One region of the Paenibacillus xylanexedens genome, then DNA from elsewhere that is predicted to be linked to it. Evidence: a T-box and tRNA genes for the amino acid it is inferred to sense, from the RefSeq annotation. Region 1 holds a T-box; the other regions hold tRNA genes.
What was found. The T-box of region 1 lies ahead of leuS (leucine--tRNA ligase). A T-box ahead of a tRNA ligase gene usually reads a tRNA of that ligase, here a tRNA-Leu.
Positions count from the first base shown of each region.

Region 2: it encodes a tRNA-Leu, which carries the amino acid that the T-box ahead of leuS (leucine--tRNA ligase) is inferred to sense. The anticodon was not compared.
Region 3: it encodes a tRNA-Leu, which carries the amino acid that the T-box ahead of leuS (leucine--tRNA ligase) is inferred to sense. The anticodon was not compared.

Region 1 covers NZ_CP018620.1:5,710,252-5,715,681, forward strand. Annotated here, with positions in the region: gene leuS (leucine--tRNA ligase) at 1-1,136, opposite strand, end outside; T-box leader at 1,215-1,484, opposite strand; gene BS614_RS25015 (phosphotransferase family protein) at 1,596-2,552, opposite strand; gene BS614_RS25020 (class I SAM-dependent DNA methyltransferase) at 2,774-3,544, opposite strand; gene BS614_RS25025 (CvfB family protein) at 3,674-4,579, opposite strand; gene rsfS (ribosome silencing factor) at 4,576-4,923, opposite strand; gene yqeK (bis(5'-nucleosyl)-tetraphosphatase (symmetrical) YqeK) at 4,941-5,430, opposite strand, start outside.
Region 2 covers NZ_CP018620.1:1,130,823-1,136,252, forward strand. Annotated here, with positions in the region: rRNA gene BS614_RS05090 (23S ribosomal RNA) at 1-834, shown strand, start outside; rRNA gene rrf (5S ribosomal RNA) at 911-1,027, shown strand; tRNA gene BS614_RS05100 (tRNA-Ile) at 1,087-1,160, shown strand; tRNA gene BS614_RS05105 (tRNA-Ala) at 1,195-1,270, shown strand; tRNA gene BS614_RS05110 (tRNA-Asn) at 1,272-1,347, shown strand; tRNA gene BS614_RS05115 (tRNA-Ser) at 1,351-1,442, shown strand; tRNA gene BS614_RS05120 (tRNA-Glu) at 1,460-1,531, shown strand; tRNA gene BS614_RS05125 (tRNA-Val) at 1,538-1,613, shown strand; tRNA gene BS614_RS05130 (tRNA-Met) at 1,631-1,704, shown strand; tRNA gene BS614_RS05135 (tRNA-Asp) at 1,732-1,809, shown strand; tRNA gene BS614_RS05140 (tRNA-Thr) at 1,833-1,908, shown strand; tRNA gene BS614_RS05145 (tRNA-His) at 2,006-2,081, shown strand; tRNA gene BS614_RS05150 (tRNA-Gln) at 2,093-2,167, shown strand; tRNA gene BS614_RS05155 (tRNA-Lys) at 2,177-2,252, shown strand; tRNA gene BS614_RS05160 (tRNA-Leu) at 2,262-2,348, shown strand; tRNA gene BS614_RS05165 (tRNA-Gly) at 2,357-2,431, shown strand; tRNA gene BS614_RS05170 (tRNA-Arg) at 2,438-2,514, shown strand; tRNA gene BS614_RS05175 (tRNA-Pro) at 2,531-2,604, shown strand; tRNA gene BS614_RS05180 (tRNA-Gly) at 2,618-2,688, shown strand; gene BS614_RS05185 (short chain dehydrogenase) at 2,875-3,480, shown strand; gene BS614_RS05190 (ABC transporter substrate-binding protein) at 3,706-4,755, opposite strand; gene BS614_RS05195 (helix-turn-helix domain-containing protein) at 4,850-5,430, opposite strand, start outside.
Region 3 covers NZ_CP018620.1:1,095,145-1,100,574, reverse strand. Annotated here, with positions in the region: gene iolE (myo-inosose-2 dehydratase) at 1-729, opposite strand, end outside; gene iolD (3D-(3,5/4)-trihydroxycyclohexane-1,2-dione acylhydrolase (decyclizing)) at 783-2,648, opposite strand; tRNA gene BS614_RS04930 (tRNA-Gly) at 3,041-3,111, opposite strand; tRNA gene BS614_RS04925 (tRNA-Pro) at 3,122-3,195, opposite strand; tRNA gene BS614_RS04920 (tRNA-Leu) at 3,203-3,281, opposite strand; tRNA gene BS614_RS04915 (tRNA-Arg) at 3,299-3,375, opposite strand; tRNA gene BS614_RS04910 (tRNA-Gly) at 3,383-3,457, opposite strand; tRNA gene BS614_RS04905 (tRNA-Leu) at 3,468-3,548, opposite strand; tRNA gene BS614_RS04900 (tRNA-Lys) at 3,555-3,630, opposite strand; tRNA gene BS614_RS04895 (tRNA-Tyr) at 3,641-3,726, opposite strand; tRNA gene BS614_RS04890 (tRNA-Thr) at 3,736-3,811, opposite strand; tRNA gene BS614_RS04885 (tRNA-Phe) at 3,832-3,907, opposite strand; tRNA gene BS614_RS04880 (tRNA-Asp) at 3,927-4,004, opposite strand; tRNA gene BS614_RS04875 (tRNA-Met) at 4,032-4,105, opposite strand; tRNA gene BS614_RS04870 (tRNA-Val) at 4,122-4,197, opposite strand; tRNA gene BS614_RS04865 (tRNA-Glu) at 4,204-4,275, opposite strand; tRNA gene BS614_RS04860 (tRNA-Asn) at 4,280-4,355, opposite strand; tRNA gene BS614_RS04855 (tRNA-Ala) at 4,357-4,432, opposite strand; tRNA gene BS614_RS04850 (tRNA-Ile) at 4,467-4,540, opposite strand; rRNA gene rrf (5S ribosomal RNA) at 4,579-4,695, opposite strand; rRNA gene BS614_RS04840 (23S ribosomal RNA) at 4,769-5,430, opposite strand, start outside.

The DNA.
Region 1 (5,430 bases):
GAATATGCCTCTTGTGTAACGTCTCCGCCTTGAATAACCTCGATGATATCCAGACCGAACTGCTTCGCAAATTCCCAGTCGCGTGCATCATGACCCGGAACTGCCATAACCGCACCTGTACCGTAACCTGCAAGAACATAATCGGCAATCCAGATCGGCAGTTTTGCACCATTAACGGGATTGATTGCATAAGCGCCAGTGAATACACCTGTTTTGTCTTTGGCCAAATCTGTACGTTCCAGATCACTCTTACGAGAAGCCTGCTCCTGATAAGCCTGAATCGCTTCACGTTGGTCATCGGTTGTAATTGCTTCTACCAATTCATGTTCCGGAGCAAGTACTGCAAAGCTCGCACCAAACAATGTGTCCGCACGGGTAGTGAACACCTTGATGACTTCCTCGCGACCCTCAATGGCAAATACAACTTCCGCACCTGTCGATTTACCGATCCAGTTGCGCTGCATATCCTTGATGCTTTCAGACCAATCCAGCTCTTCCAGGTCTTCCAACAGACGCTCTGCATACTCGGTAATTCTCAGAACCCATTGACGCATCGGTTTGCGTACAACCGGATGTCCACCACGTTCACTCTTGCCATCAATAACCTCTTCATTAGCAAGTACCGTTCCAAGGGCTTCACACCAGTTAACTGCAACTTCATCCACATAAGCCAGGCCCTTATTGTACAGCTGGATAAAGATCCATTGTGTCCATTTATAGTATTCAGGGTCCGTTGTGCTGATCTCACGATCCCAGTCATAAGAGAAACCGAGCGATTTGATCTGGCGACGGAAATTGTCAATATTACGGAATGTAATATCTCGTGGATGTTCACCTGTATCCAGTGCATGCTGCTCAGCAGGCAGACCGAAAGCATCCCAACCCATTGGGTGCAATACGTTGTAACCGCGCATACGTTTGTAACGGGAAACGATATCCGTTGCCGTATATCCTTCCGGGTGACCTACGTGCAGACCTGAACCGGATGGATAAGGGAACATATCCAGTGCATAAAATTTCGGTTTAGCAGGGTCCTCACCCGTTTTAAACGTTTTATTTGCATCCCAATATTGCTGCCAACTTTTTTCCATGACTTGTGGCTGATAGCCGTGTTTCGGCTGGTTATTCTCACTCATCTATTGTTCCTCCTTCAGGTTATTCACTTTAGCTTTAATTGCAACAAAAAAACCTCAGCATCCCGTAGCGTTTGCAGCGCTAGGGACGAGAGGTTGAATTCCCGTGGTACCACCCTAGTTAGCGGACGAACGTGCTTCGTCATCCACTCCCTTTGGACCTGTAACGGCGGTTAACCGATGCGGATTTCCATTCCTGATCCCAAGCTTTATACAAGCAGGTTAAACAGAATGGTGTAATCACCGCATTTCTCCAAGGCGAGTTCGCAAATCACTGTCAACCGGCTTGCACCAACCGCCGGCTCTCTGTTATGTACAGGAATTACTACTGATCCTTATCATCGAAATATGTATACAATATCGGGACCATTATATAAAAAAGCAAGCCCAAAGTCAATATTACACGTTATAATCGCTATCTTGAAGTCTACGCTTCGTACCGTTCATAACGCTGGTTTCTTTTCAAGATAACCGAAAACGCTCAATGCCTTCCTCCAGATTATGAATGGTCCAATTCACATGTTCCTGATTATCATATTGACGATAAGCGCACTCAATGCGCAGCACCAGATCAAAGTACAAGTCATAGAGACTTCTTCTTTTCAGCTCACTTTCAGTCGTAATCGCATGCCCATACCCTTTCACAAAACCGGGCGTATAGTTAAAATGACTGAAATAATGCTCCATCAGAGGATCTGCCCACAGTGAACGTTCAAAATCAATAATCGCTGTGATGCGACCTTTGTCTACTAACACATTGCCATCCCACAGATCCCAACTGACAAGCACAGGTTCTTTGACATCGTTAAGCGCATCCGACTTATCTTCAATCAAGCGTCTCAATTCAGGATAGTCGATCGAAAATGTAATTCCGGCTTCTTCCCCATCGGTAAGAATGTCATCCATCAGATTCATAAATGCTTCTTTCCATGTGGAATATCGCTGTTTGTGCTCCGAGAAATATCCAAACTTCTCACCCTTGATTTCATTAATTCGACGATTATAGCGCCCCAGTTGTTGTTCAACGGCTTCCTGCTCTTCCGCAGAATATTGATCCTTGACCTGATTATAGGGTGTTCCAGACATGTACTCCATGATAAAATAACGCGCTGAAGCCATAGTTAACGAATCATCATAAGCTAGTACTTGGGGTATGGGAACATCTTGCAGCTCGCTGATGAGTCGCAGTGCCTCAACCTCGGCAATCATGAGATCCTGCTCACAACGCATCACATTGGTCGAAGCCGAAGGTGCAATTTTGAGTACCACTCGCTGTACGTCACTAAGTGTGATGAGATATGCATGATTGGCCCAGCCATCCACCATTTCCTTGTAGTCCTGTATACTCGCAGAGAAATGCTGCTCTATTATGGCATTCAGTTGTTCTGACGTAAGTCTTGTTTTATATGTACTTTCCACCTCTACACCTCACCTCGACTATTGATTTCCTTAGAAAACGCTTTCTATCCGACTATTATCGCCTCCTTTACTTTAACTGGCAATACTTTTTGTCATGCTCGTAAGTCTTTCCTAGCAGTTCCTTGCCGGATTGCAGAAGCTTTTTATTCATTCTCCAAAAAAATCAAACAAAAAAACTGCCCTTATGCACCATACATAAGGACAGTTCTCATTATTCGCTCTTACTTCACAGCAACGTAGAACAAGCGCTGTGCGCTGTCTCCGGCCTCTTTCCATTCAAAATCCGCATATACCTTCACGTCTCTAAAACCTGCCTTGGATAACTCCAGCTTCATCCAGTCCGGATTATATGCACGCTGGACATGAACTTCTTCAAACCGCTGGTACATATCCTTGTTACCATCATCCACACGCGAAAAAATACTGAGATGATGCTCAATCTCACAGCGATCCTGGTCCAGATCACAAGTCCAAATATAAGATACGGAGCGCTCATCCAGTACAAAAGGCTGCTCCTCATCATAACGAATAAGGGTATTGGGATGATGCACATCAAACAGGAACGTTCCACCAGGCTTCAGCATTTCGTATGTCCGCTGGAAAGTACGAACGACATCTTCTTGTTCAAGCAAATAATTGACACAATCACAGAAAGATATCACCGAATCCACAGGTTCCGGAACTCGCCATTCCCGCATATCCTGCTGCACCCAACGGACACTGCCCTCGCGATACAAGCGATGACCCTGAGGCGTAGCCTCCATCTTGCTGCGTGCAACCGACAGCATATCTGATGAGAGGTCAATGCCTGTAACTTCGAAACCGGAGTTCACGAGCGGGATCGTAATGGAGCCCGTTCCACAGCCAAGTTCAGCGACACTTTTGGGCATTCCATGCTTTTCCCATGCTGTTCTTGCAAACCTTATCCAGTCCGGATAAGGCATATCTTCCATTAATTCATCATACACATAGGCAAATTTCCGGTAAGACATGTCAGGCACCGCACTTTCAATTTCATTTTCCAATCCTGTTAACAAAAGAAAAGACAGGGGCATCCGGTGTTTACCCAGCCTATCCCTGCCTTATCCGAGTTCCATATTACAACTATTTAATCAGGAAAATTACTTATTTTCACTTTGATCCGCAGGAGCAGATTCGGACAGATATGTCCAGCTTTCCTTTTGGACCACCAGTCCGTCCTTCATCAATTTCCCCAAGGCACGCTTGAAAGCAGACTTACTGATGCCAAAGCGCTGCTTGATGATATCCGGCGGAGTTGCATCCGAGTAAGGCATGCCGCCCATAGGGCGTTCTTTCATGAAAGCGAGCAGCTTGTCTGCATCTTCGTTACGTCCAACTTGTTTGAGTTGAGTCATGGCCAGATTCACACGTCCGTCTTCACGTACCAGTGTCACCCGACATTTCACTTTCTCACCAAGACGCAGCATATGACTACGTTCGGATGAATGAATCATACCAATTGCGCCAAAGCCCAGTACACCGCCCTCTACAAGTACAAAAGTACCCATCTGCAGTGGCTTGTATACCGTCGCTTCAACCCACTCGTTTAACCATGAAGTTGGCGCATGGAAAGACAATGGTGAAAGCTCACGTTCCCCGGCCAATTTGGCACGCAGACGTCCCTGCTTGTCATGTTCCATTATTACAAAGACTTCATCCCCCACTTGAGGACGCAGTTCTTCCAGTTCAGGCAATTCACGAATAGGAAGCAGCAATTGCCGTCCAAGGCCCATTTCCAGGAAACAGCCCAGTCGTGGGTGAACATCAGCCACAACCAGTCGTGCCATTTCGCCAAGCATGAGATAAGGCTTTTTCATCGTTACGGCCAGACGATCTTCTGTATCAAAGAATACAAATACCTCAAGCGTCTCACCAATTTTAATATCCCGTGTTAACTCGGTATAGTGAAGCAGTACATCTTCCGATCCTGTCGTCAAAAAGAAGCCAAACGGAGACACTTCACGTGAAACCGGCAAAGAGACGACTGTTCCAGCAATCAAACTCATACAGTTTCCACCACTTTGGCATCAGACCATAGTCGTTCAATGTTGTAGTATTCACGCTCGTCACGGTGGAAGATATGAACAACAACATCGCCCATGTCCATCAATACCCAACGTGCTGAATCCATACCTTCGATACCTTTGATCGTCGCTCCGGCTGCATGAGCCTGTTTGCGAATTTCAGTGGCAATGGCTTGTACCTGTGTATCGGAATTCCCGTGACAAATAACAAAATAATCTGCCACCAGAGAAACATTAATCAGATCCAACGCTACAATGTTGGATGCCTTTTTGTCGTCAGCGGCAGCAACCGCCATATTCATAAGTTCTTTCGATGATACTGTCATGAACCAACCTCCATAATCTATAATTGTGCAATTAAGTCATTCCGCGACAGCATAGTCAAAGGATAAATGACACGTCGTTGCGAGATCAGCAAGCTGATCGTCGAATCGAATCCGGCAATTAAACCTTCCTCCAGACTACGTTCAGCCTGTTCGCGAATGTGATCCACTCCCGGGAAATCTCGTCCCGGTTCAATGTAATCGGCAAGACATACCACTTTGTCCAGCAAGCTCATGCCTACCCGACCCGAGGTATGCCACCGGATGGCATTAATAACTTCGGAATCTTCTACACCGTAATCTCGCTCGGCTACAAAAGCACCGACTTCGGAATGCCAGAGTTGCTTGTCATGCTGCAGAAGTTCCTGGTTTAATCCGTTATCACGGATGACCGCTTCCATCTCCGCTACGGGCCAGTACTTCGCCACATCATGCAATATCGCTGCCAGATCTGCTTTCACAGGATCAGCACCGTATTTTTCAGCCAACATCACTGACGATTCCATTACA
Region 2 (5,430 bases), 2.5 Mb from region 1:
AAAGACCCCATGGAGCTTTACTGCAGCTTGATATTGAATTTGGGTACGATCTGTACAGGATAGGTGGGAGCCTTTGAAGTGTGAGCGCCAGCTTGCATGGAGGCAACGTTGGGATACCACCCTGATCGTATCTAGGTTCTAACCTGGTACCGTAATCCGGTGCGGGGACAGTGTCAGGTGGGCAGTTTGACTGGGGCGGTCGCCTCCTAAAGAGTAACGGAGGCGCCCAAAGGTTCCCTCAGAATGGTTGGAAATCATTCGAAGAGTGCAAAGGCATAAGGGAGCTTGACTGCGAGACCTACAAGTCGAGCAGGGACGAAAGTCGGGCTTAGTGATCCGGTGGTACCGCATGGAAGGGCCATCGCTCAACGGATAAAAGCTACCCTGGGGATAACAGGCTTATCTCCCCCAAGAGTCCACATCGACGGGGAGGTTTGGCACCTCGATGTCGGCTCATCGCATCCTGGGGCTGAAGTAGGTCCCAAGGGTTGGGCTGTTCGCCCATTAAAGCGGTACGCGAGCTGGGTTCAGAACGTCGTGAGACAGTTCGGTCCCTATCTGTCGTGGGCGTAGGAAATTTGAGAGGAGCTGTCCTTAGTACGAGAGGACCGGGATGGACGTACCGCTGGTGTACCAGTTGTTCCGCCAGGAGCACCGCTGGGTAGCTATGTACGGACGGGATAAACGCTGAAAGCATCTAAGCGTGAAGCCCCCCTCAAGATGAGATTTCCCAGTATGTAAGACCCCTTGAAGACGACGAGGTAGATAGGCTGGGGGTGGAAGTGCAGCAATGCATGGAGCTGACCAGTACTAATCGGTCGAGGGCTTATCCAATAGCAAGTTGTAATTCGCATGTTTCGTTTCGAATCTAGTTTTCAGAGAACAACAACTCTGAAATGTAAGCTACGCGTTTGGTGGCGATGGCGGAGGGGTTCCACACGTACCCATCCCGAACACGACCGTTAAGCCCTCTAGCGCCGATGGTACTTGGACCGCAGGGTCCCGGGAGAGTAGGACGCCGCCAAGCGATTTCCCTTTGGGGTATTTTTTTTGCCCCCCTTGCTAAGGAATAAGGGATATATATTAGGGCCCTTAGCTCAGTTGGTTAGAGCGCACCTCTGATAAGGGTGAGGCCGGTGGTTCGAGTCCACCAGGGCCCATAGCAAGACCACAACAATGAAATACACAGTGTATGGGGCCATAGCTCAGCTGGGAGAGCGCCTGCCTTGCAAGCAGGAGGTCAGCGGTTCGATCCCGCTTGGCTCCACCATTCCCTGATAGCTCAGTTGGTAGAGCACTCGACTGTTAATCGAGTTGTCACAGGTTCGAGCCCTGTTCGGGGAGCCATATGGAGAGGTGTCCGAGCTGGCCGAAGGAGCACGATTGGAAATCGTGTAGGCGTCACAAGCGTCTCGAGGGTTCGAATCCCTCTCTCTCCGCCAGATAATTTTTTTAGCAAGGCCCGTTGGTCAAGGGGTTAAGACACCTCCCTTTCACGGAGGTAACAGGGGTTCGAATCCCCTACGGGTCATAATATGGAGGCTTAGCTCAGCTGGGAGAGCATCTGCCTTACAAGCAGAGGGTCGGGGGTTCGATCCCCTCAGCCTCCACCATATAAACTCTATAACGACGCGGGGTGGAGCAGCCCGGTAGCTCGTCGGGCTCATAACCCGAAGGCCGCAGGTTCAAATCCTGCCCCCGCAATTATACTTTCCTTTGAGAAAGTGATCTGGAACCGTGGTGTAGTTGGCCTAACATGCCTGCCTGTCACGCAGGAGATCGCGGGTTCGAATCCCGTCGGTTCCGCCATTTTTTAATTAAATATACACCGTGCCGGTGTAGCTCAACTGGTAGAGCAACTGACTTGTAATCAGTAGGTTGGGGGTTCAAGTCCTCTCGCCGGCACCATTTTTAGTATTTACATCTGAATTTGTGATAGAATGTATATTACAAGTAAAATTGTTAATACTAAGATTCTCTTAGTGGATGAATGGCTTACTCTATGGCGGTCGTGGCGAAGTGGTTAACGCACCGGTTTGTGGATCCGGCATTCGGGGGTTCAATTCCCCTCGATCGCCCCATGATTTTTTAATGGGGATTAGCCAAGCGGTAAGGCAACGGACTTTGACTCCGTCATGCATAGGTTCAAATCCTATATCCCCAGCCATTTCATTACGAGTCATTAGCTCAGTTGGTAGAGCACCTGACTTTTAATCAGGGTGTCGAAGGTTCGAGCCCTTCATGACTCACCATTATATTTTGCGGTCGTGGCGGAATTGGCAGACGCGCACGGTTCAGGTCCGTGTGGGCTAACCCCCGTGGAGGTTCGAGTCCTCTCGACCGCACCATATGTTTTGCGGAAGTGGCTCAGCGGTAGAGCATCGCCTTGCCAAGGCGAGGGTCGCGGGTTCGATTCCCGTCTTCCGCTCCAATATTTGCGCCCTTAGCTCAGCTGGATAGAGCGTTTGACTACGAATCAAAAGGCCGGGAGTTCGAATCTCTCAGGGCGCGCCATTATTCTCATAAGTATCGGGATGTAGCTCAGTTTGGTAGAGCACCTGGTTTGGGACCAGGGGGTCGCATGTTCAAATCGTGTCATCCCGATTTTTTTTATTTTGCGGGTGTAGTTCAATGGTAGAACTTTAGCCTTCCAAGCTAATAGCGTGGGTTCGATTCCCATCACCCGCTTCCTAGTAACATACAGAAAAGCCTTTGCTTATAGCAAGGGCTTTTTTTGTGCTTTAAAAAGAATAAGTGTATTCCTTTTAAAATAGGGTCAATTGTCATTTGATTAAGGATGAAATCTTTGTTTAAATAAATAGAACAATTCGTATCTGATTAACCGCATTTATTTATGAAGGAGGACAAACAGTAATGAAAAGAGCTTTGGTCATTGGTGGAAACGGAACATTAGGTAAAGCCGTTGTTGCGAAACTGAGAGATTATTCCGTTGAGGTTATTACAGCAGGTAGACAATCCGGGGATGTTCAGGTGGATATGATGTCGACAGAGAGTATTACTACCCTCTTCGAAACGGTGAGAAATATTGATTACGTCATTGTGGCGGCGGGCCAGACCCATTATGCGAAACTCGAAGAACTTACACCTGAGAACAATATGATTAGTGTGCAGGGTAAACTGCTTGGACAGGTCAATATCGTATTGATTGGACAGCACTATATTAACGACAAGGGGAGTTTCACGCTGGTCAGTGGCATTATACAAGACCACCCTATTGAGCAAGGTGCATCAAGTGCTATGGTCAATGGGGCTATTGATTCGTTTGCCAGAGCGGCAGCGTTTGAGTTACCAAGAGGCATTCGTTTGAATTCGGTTAGTCCTAATTTGTTTGTAGAGTCGGCGGAAAAATATAAGGATTTCTTTATTGGATTTAATCCCGTACCTGTAGAGAAAGTGGCTAATACGTTTATCCAGAGTGCACTTGGGATTGAAACAGCCCAAAATTTTAAAATATATTAAAAGCTGGACAGTTATATATGATTTTGATGAAATACCTATCCCTAATTAGTTGTAGGAAGAGAAGGGTGTACATGAAATGCATTTAAATGTTAAGCATGTAGAATGATTTTTCCTGAAACAGGACTGAATGAGGCCATATGGAATATTAAATATAAAGGAGATCCACCGAAAATACGGTGAATCTCCTTTTGTTTGTTGTGGATGAAATAGTCGGTATGTTTGGAATCAGGGAGCAGGTAGTCCAAGAACTTCGAGCATTTCATTACGTTTGAGCGATTCGGCAATGGGGCCGTCAATGAGCCATTTCTTAGCATTGAGGACATAGACATGGCCATTTTGAACAGCGGGTAGGCTTTTCCACACTTGGAGTAGCTGGATTTCGTTGAGTTCATCTTTTGTTTTTTGCAACGCTTCAGCTGATCCATCTGAGCTAATGGACACGATAAAAAGATAGTCTGCTTTGATTTCAGGCAAAAGCTCTACCGAGATACTGGCATTCATCCGATCCGGATTCTCTGCCTCAAGTTTGGTAACGAGAGCATCGGGAGTGAATCCAACCTCATAACCCGCTCCTACATAACTGGAAGCTGGGAATGGCGTGGATGGAATGGACGAGAAGAACAAACGCATATCTTTCTCTTCCAGGCGCAGGAATGCAACTGTAGGTTTGGTTTTGGTGATATCGGCTGAAAGCTTCTGAGCTTCAGTTACTTGATCTTTATTTTTTTGTAAAAGCTGTTCAGCTCGCTCTTCAATATCCAGTGCAGTAGCTACCTGCACGATAGATTCCTGCCAATTACGGCGATCATAAGTGATCGTAGGCGCGATCTTCTCGAGTTGTTCGAGAATTTTGGCATCCAAACTGGCATTGGCAATAATGAGGTCCGGATTGGCGCTGACTACAGCTTCAAAATTGACACTTTCATTGATGGGTTCGACATCCACGCCTTGAGCTTCAAGTTGCTCATTCAGGTAATCTTGCCGACCAATAGGTGTAGCAAGTACCAGTGGTACCTCCAAGGAGAGGATAATGTCCTCCATATTAATGGACACAATCCGTTCGGGATGTGCCGGGATTTTTTTGCTGCCACTAGCGCTCTCCACGGTCTTAGTAGCTGATTCAGTGGATGAGTCGCCATCTGTCCCCGCAGCTGACTTTACGCCATCTGCAGATGGCTGCGAAGTGCTTGCAGGTGTCTGCCCACACGCAACAAGTAACATGGCGAGTATGAACAGGATCCCCGTTATTTTGACATAATGCTGTTTGTACATCATAATCCCCCTGTGTTTCTAATGATATTGATTCTCAGTACACTATATATTGTAGCGGTCTCATGTTGGGGGAGACATAGCCTTCTGTGCTATCCGGTCATGGATTAATGTGCTGAGTCCCACCAAAAAGTTTCAGGGTTTCATCGATGATCTGATCATGGGCATATGGTGAATAATCCAACCAAGGCATTTCATCAAGCAGATATACATGTTGGTTCTGCACAGGCATCAAATCTTGCCATAACTGAGTATGTTGTACTTTATGCCAACGTTGCTGGGATTCTGAGTCCTGGTCCACAATCAGTAACATGCGATCTCCAACCATTTGAGGCAACTCCTGATCATCCAATACACGATAGACTTGCCCTGGAAGCAGATCGTGTGAAGGCGACACGTCGAGATCGTTATATAGAACAGCGCCCCCATTGCGTCGCCCGTAGATTAACAGATGACCCATCATGATATGAATAATGGAGACCGTATCCTTACCGATTAAATGAGTAAGCTGCTCTTTGGCTTGGATTACCTTGTCATCGTACTGCTCCAACCATTGCTGAGCATCTTGTTGCTGTCCCACAATGGAGGCAACTTGTATGAAGTGTTCCCGCCAGCTCAATCCTTTCCATGGGATAACGATGGTAGGCGCAATTCGCTGCAGCGTTCTTTTTAACGTATTGG
Region 3 (5,430 bases), 2.4 Mb from region 1:
GAACACGCCTCTACGAATACATCCGACAAAATCAGACTGCTCCGCGCGTGCTTCATCCAGCACATGAGGGCGAATGTCTTTCAGATGGATATAGGCGATCCGATCATAATGTTTGCGCAACAGTTCAAGCGGATTGGCTCCGCCATAATAGGCATGACCAGTATCATAGAGCAGATACACGAGAGAAGGGTCTGTCAGCTCCATCAGTCGATCAATCTCATCCGGTTGTTCTACCACTGTGCCTCCATGATGATGGTACGTAAGCTTCAACCCATGTTCACGGGCAATGGCTCCTGCTTCATTCAATCCTTCAGCGAGGATATGCCATTCAGATTCGCTGAGTCTAAGCACTTCTTTTTCATTCGGTGTCCGTCTTGGATCAAAATGAAGTGACCCGCCTACCTCCGCCGTACTGATCACCTTACTGCCCATGGATTGCAGAAATTCCGCATGTCTGCGATAACTGTCCAGCTCCGACTGACGATACGCCGGATCGGAGAAAAGTACCGATTTCCACTGGGAGACCAGATTGATATTCCTTTTACTCAATTCCTCACGCAATATAGCAGGATCAGTTGGATATTTACGTCCCATCTCTGTACCTGTCAGCCCAAGACGCTGAATATCATCCAGAATCTGTGCACACGTTGTCGCATCACCATGCTCCTTCACATCTTCACCGACCCAATTGATCGGATGAATCCCAAGCTGGAATGGCAGCTTGCTCATTGCCCCACGTCTCCTTTGTCGTTCAACATTGTGGTTCACTATATTAAACCGGATTAAATAAGTCTTGCTTTAGCACGGTTGGCTTGCATGGTGTGATGAGCATGAACTACCTTTTCTTCGGCAGATACCTCAGGCACACCTACATTCCACCACGACTCGTATCCACCTGCGTTGGTTCCAGGCACGACCGGAATCTCAATCAACGTACTCACTGTTTCGTTCTTCGCATCTCGGAGTGCCTGTTCCAGCTGTTCTGCTGTCTCCGCTCTATAGGATTTGGCTCCCATGCTTCGGGCGTGTGCAGCAAAGTCCATCGGCATGTAATCCCCGGTCAGTCGTCCACTCTCGGATTCCCGATAACGGAACTCATTGCCGAACCCGTCACTACCATGTTCCCGCTGTAAATTATGAATACATTGGAATCCATTGTTGTTGAATAATAGAACGGTCATCTTCTTCTGTTCCTGCAAACTAGTCACAAACTCCGAATGCAGCATCAGATAACTGCCATCCCCTACCATGGCGTACACTTCACGATCCGGCTCGGCAAGTGCTGCTCCGAACGCTCCACTTACCTCGTACCCCATACAGGAGAATCCATACTCCATGTGGTATGTCTTTGGTTCAGACGGACGCCACAGACGATGTAGATCACCCGGCAGACTGCCTGCCGCACACACTATGACGGAGGATGGATCAATGGTCCGGTTAACGATGCCAACTGCTGTAGTCTGTGCCAGCCCTGCTTCATGTTGAGCTGCATACAGCCGATCCACTTCTGCATTCCACTCAGCGCGGAGATCAGCGATTTCGGATGCACCATATGCACTTCGGTATTGTCTTTGCTGCAATTCCTTCTGCAAAGCCTGCAATCCTTCGCGTGCATCTGCCAGAATGGCTTCCCCGCCTAGCTTGGCGGCATCCATGCCGTTCAGGTTAATGTTGATGAATGAAGCTTCCGGATGTTGAAAAGCAGAGCGGGACGCCGTCGTAAAATCCGAGAACCGCGTACCGACGCCGATCACCACATCCGCTTCTCTCGCCAGCCTATTGGCTGCCAGAGAGCCGGTAACCCCGATGGCCCCCACATTTAGTGGGTGGTCCCAAGAGACTGCACTCTTGCCCGCCTGCGTCTCGGCGATCGGAATACCAAATGCCTCCGCGAATTCCACGAGCTGGGCGGATGCCTCAGAGTACAACACACCGCCGCCTGCAACGAGTAGCGGCTTTCTGCCACGGGCAATCTGTTCCGTTGCCCGTTCAATGGCTGCCTGTACCGGGGGGCGACGGTCCAGATAATGTACTTTGCGGGCAAAGAACGATTCTGGATAATCGTACGCCTCTGCCTGCACATCCTGCGGCAGTGCGAGCGTTACTGCTCCCGTCTCTGCTGGATCGGTTAGCACACGCATGGCCTGTGTAACAGCAATCATCAGCTGTTCGGGACGAACGATGCGATCCCAGTACTTGCTGACGGCTTTGAATGGATCAGTGGCTGAGATTGTATAGTCACTGCTCACTTCCAACTGCTGAAGTACCGGGTCCGGTTCCCGTGTAGCAAAGTTATCTCCAGGAAGCAATAAAACCGGTATCCGGTTCACCGTTGCAGTAGCTGCGGCTGTAATCATATTCAAAGCACCAGGTCCAATGGATGTTGTACATGCATAGATCTGTCTACGGTTCTTCTGCTTGGCATAAGCCGCTGCCGTATGCACCATACCTTGTTCGTTCTTGCCTTGCATATACGTCAGGCTTCCCGGACTGCGCTCCAACGCTTCTCCAATGCCTGTTACGTTGCCATGTCCAAAAATGCCGATGATTCCCTTCACAAACTTGGTTTCCACACCGTCAACCGAAATATATTGCTGATCCAGATATCGAAGCAGTGCCTGAGCCATCGTTAATCGAATTGTTTTCATGAATTTGATCGCCGTCCTTTCCTTTACGGGTTAAGCGCTTAATCTACGTTAAGTTTAAGCGCCTTACCCCTGAAGGTTAAGCGCTTAATTGATATGGTATTACAGGTTAATGATTTACGCAAGCTATTTTTGTAAGCGTTTTATTAAATGTGGTAAAGAAAAGATATTCTTGTGTTCGAACATGTGTTAGACCTTCTCTATTTGAACACTTCCACAATGACTAAGAAGAGACTTAAAAAAGAGGGAAATATATCGTGAGGATGGGATACATGCTGGTACACGCATGTGAGCCATATATTCCATGATCTTCGTATACTACAATCGCCAATATACCTATGAAAGCAAAAAAAGAAAGAGACGGTGAATACCATCTCTTTCTTTTTCAATATATAAGCGGGTGATGGGAATCGAACCCACGCTATTAGCTTGGAAGGCTAAAGTTCTACCATTGAACTACACCCGCATAACAACAATCGGGATGACACGATTTGAACATGCGACCCCCTGGTCCCAAACCAGGTGCTCTACCAAGCTGAGCTACATCCCGTTATCTATACCGGCGAGAGGACTCGAACCTCCACGGTTTCCCACTCGATTTTGAGTCGAGCGCGTCTGCCATTCCGCCACGCCGGCAAAATATGAAGTTATAATGGCGCGCCCTGAGAGATTCGAACTCCCGGCCTTTTGATTCGTAGTCAAACGCTCTATCCAGCTGAGCTAAGGGCGCAAAATATTGGAGCGGAAGACGGGAATCGAACCCGCGACCCTCGCCTTGGCAAGGCGATGCTCTACCGCTGAGCCACTTCCGCAAATAAAGAATGCGCGTGGAGGGACTTGAACCCCCACGTCAAAGACGCTAGATCCTAAGTCTAGTGCGTCTGCCAATTCCGCCACACGCGCATATAATGGTGAGTCATGAAGGGCTCGAACCTTCGACACCCTGATTAAAAGTCAGGTGCTCTACCAACTGAGCTAATGACTCATAGAAAAACTGGTGGAGGATGATGGATTCGAACCACCGAACCCGTACGGGAGCAGATTTACAGTCTGATGCGTTTGGCCGCTTCGCTAATCCTCCAGGATTACATGGTGCCGGCGAGAGGACTTGAACCCCCAACCTACTGATTACAAGTCAGTTGCTCTACCAGTTGAGCTACACCGGCGTATTACATGGTGTTATAAATGGTGGCTCGGGACGGAATCGAACCGCCGACACGAGGATTTTCAGTCCTCTGCTCTACCGACTGAGCTACCGAGCCTTACTACATTTAAAAAAAATGGCGGAACCGACGGGATTCGAACCCGCGATCTCCTGCGTGACAGGCAGGCATGTTAGGCCAACTACACCACGGTTCCAGATCACTTTCTCAAAGGAAAGTATAATTGCGGGGGCAGGATTTGAACCTGCGGCCTTCGGGTTATGAGCCCGACGAGCTACCGGGCTGCTCCACCCCGCGTCGTTATAAAGTTATATGGTGGAGGCTGAGGGGATCGAACCCCCGACCCTCTGCTTGTAAGGCAGATGCTCTCCCAGCTGAGCTAAGCCTCCATATTATGACCCGTAGGGGATTCGAACCCCTGTTACCTCCGTGAAAGGGAGGTGTCTTAACCCCTTGACCAACGGGCCTTACTGGCTCCCCGAACAGGGCTCGAACCTGTGACAACTCGATTAACAGTCGAGTGCTCTACCAACTGAGCTATCAGGGAATGGTGGAGCCAAGCGGGATCGAACCGCTGACCTCCTGCTTGCAAGGCAGGCGCTCTCCCAGCTGAGCTATGGCCCCATACTCTGGTGTATTTCTTGTTGTGGTCTTGCTATGGGCCCTGGTGGACTCGAACCACCGGCCTCACCCTTATCAGAGGTGCGCTCTAACCAACTGAGCTAAGGGCCCTTATCAATTTTCGAAAAAAAATACCCCAATGGGGTTTCGCTTGGCGGCGTCCTACTCTCCCAGGACCCTGCGGTCCAAGTACCATCGGCGCTAGAGGGCTTAACGGTCGTGTTCGGGATGGGTACGTGTGGAACCCCTCCGCCATCGCCACCAAACGCGTAGCTTACATTCAGAGATCGTTCTCTGAAAACTAGATTCGAAACGAAACATGCGAATTACAACTTGCTATTGGATAAGCCCTCGACCGATTAGTACTGGTCAGCTCCATGCATTGCTGCACTTCCACCCCCAGCCTATCTACCTCGTCGTCTTCAAGGGGTCTTACATACTGGGAAATCTCATCTTGAGGGGGGCTTCACGCTTAGATGCTTTCAGCGTTTATCCCGTCCGTACATAGCTACCCAGCGGTGCTCCTGGCGGAACAACTGGTACACCAGCGGTACGTCCATCCCGGTCCTCTCGTACTAAGGACAGCTCCTCTCAAATTTCCTACGCCCACGACAGATAGGGACCGAACTGTCTCACGACGTTCTGAACCCAGCTCGCGTACCGCTTTAATGGGCGAACAGCCCAACCCTTGGGACCTACTTCAGCCCCAGGATGCGATGAGCCGACATCGAGGTGCCAAACCTCCCCGTCGATGTGGACTCTTGGGGGAGATAAGCCTGTTATCCCCAGGGTAGCTTTTATCCGTTGAGCGATGGCCCTTCCATGCGGTACCACCGGATCACTAAGCCCGACTTTCGTCCCTGCTCGACTTGTAGGTCTCGCAGTCAAGCTCCCTTATGCCTTTGCACTCTTCGAATGATTTCCAACCATTCTGAGGGAACCTTTGGGCGCCTCCGTTACTCTTTAGGAGGCGACCGCCCCAGTCAAACTGCCCACCTGAC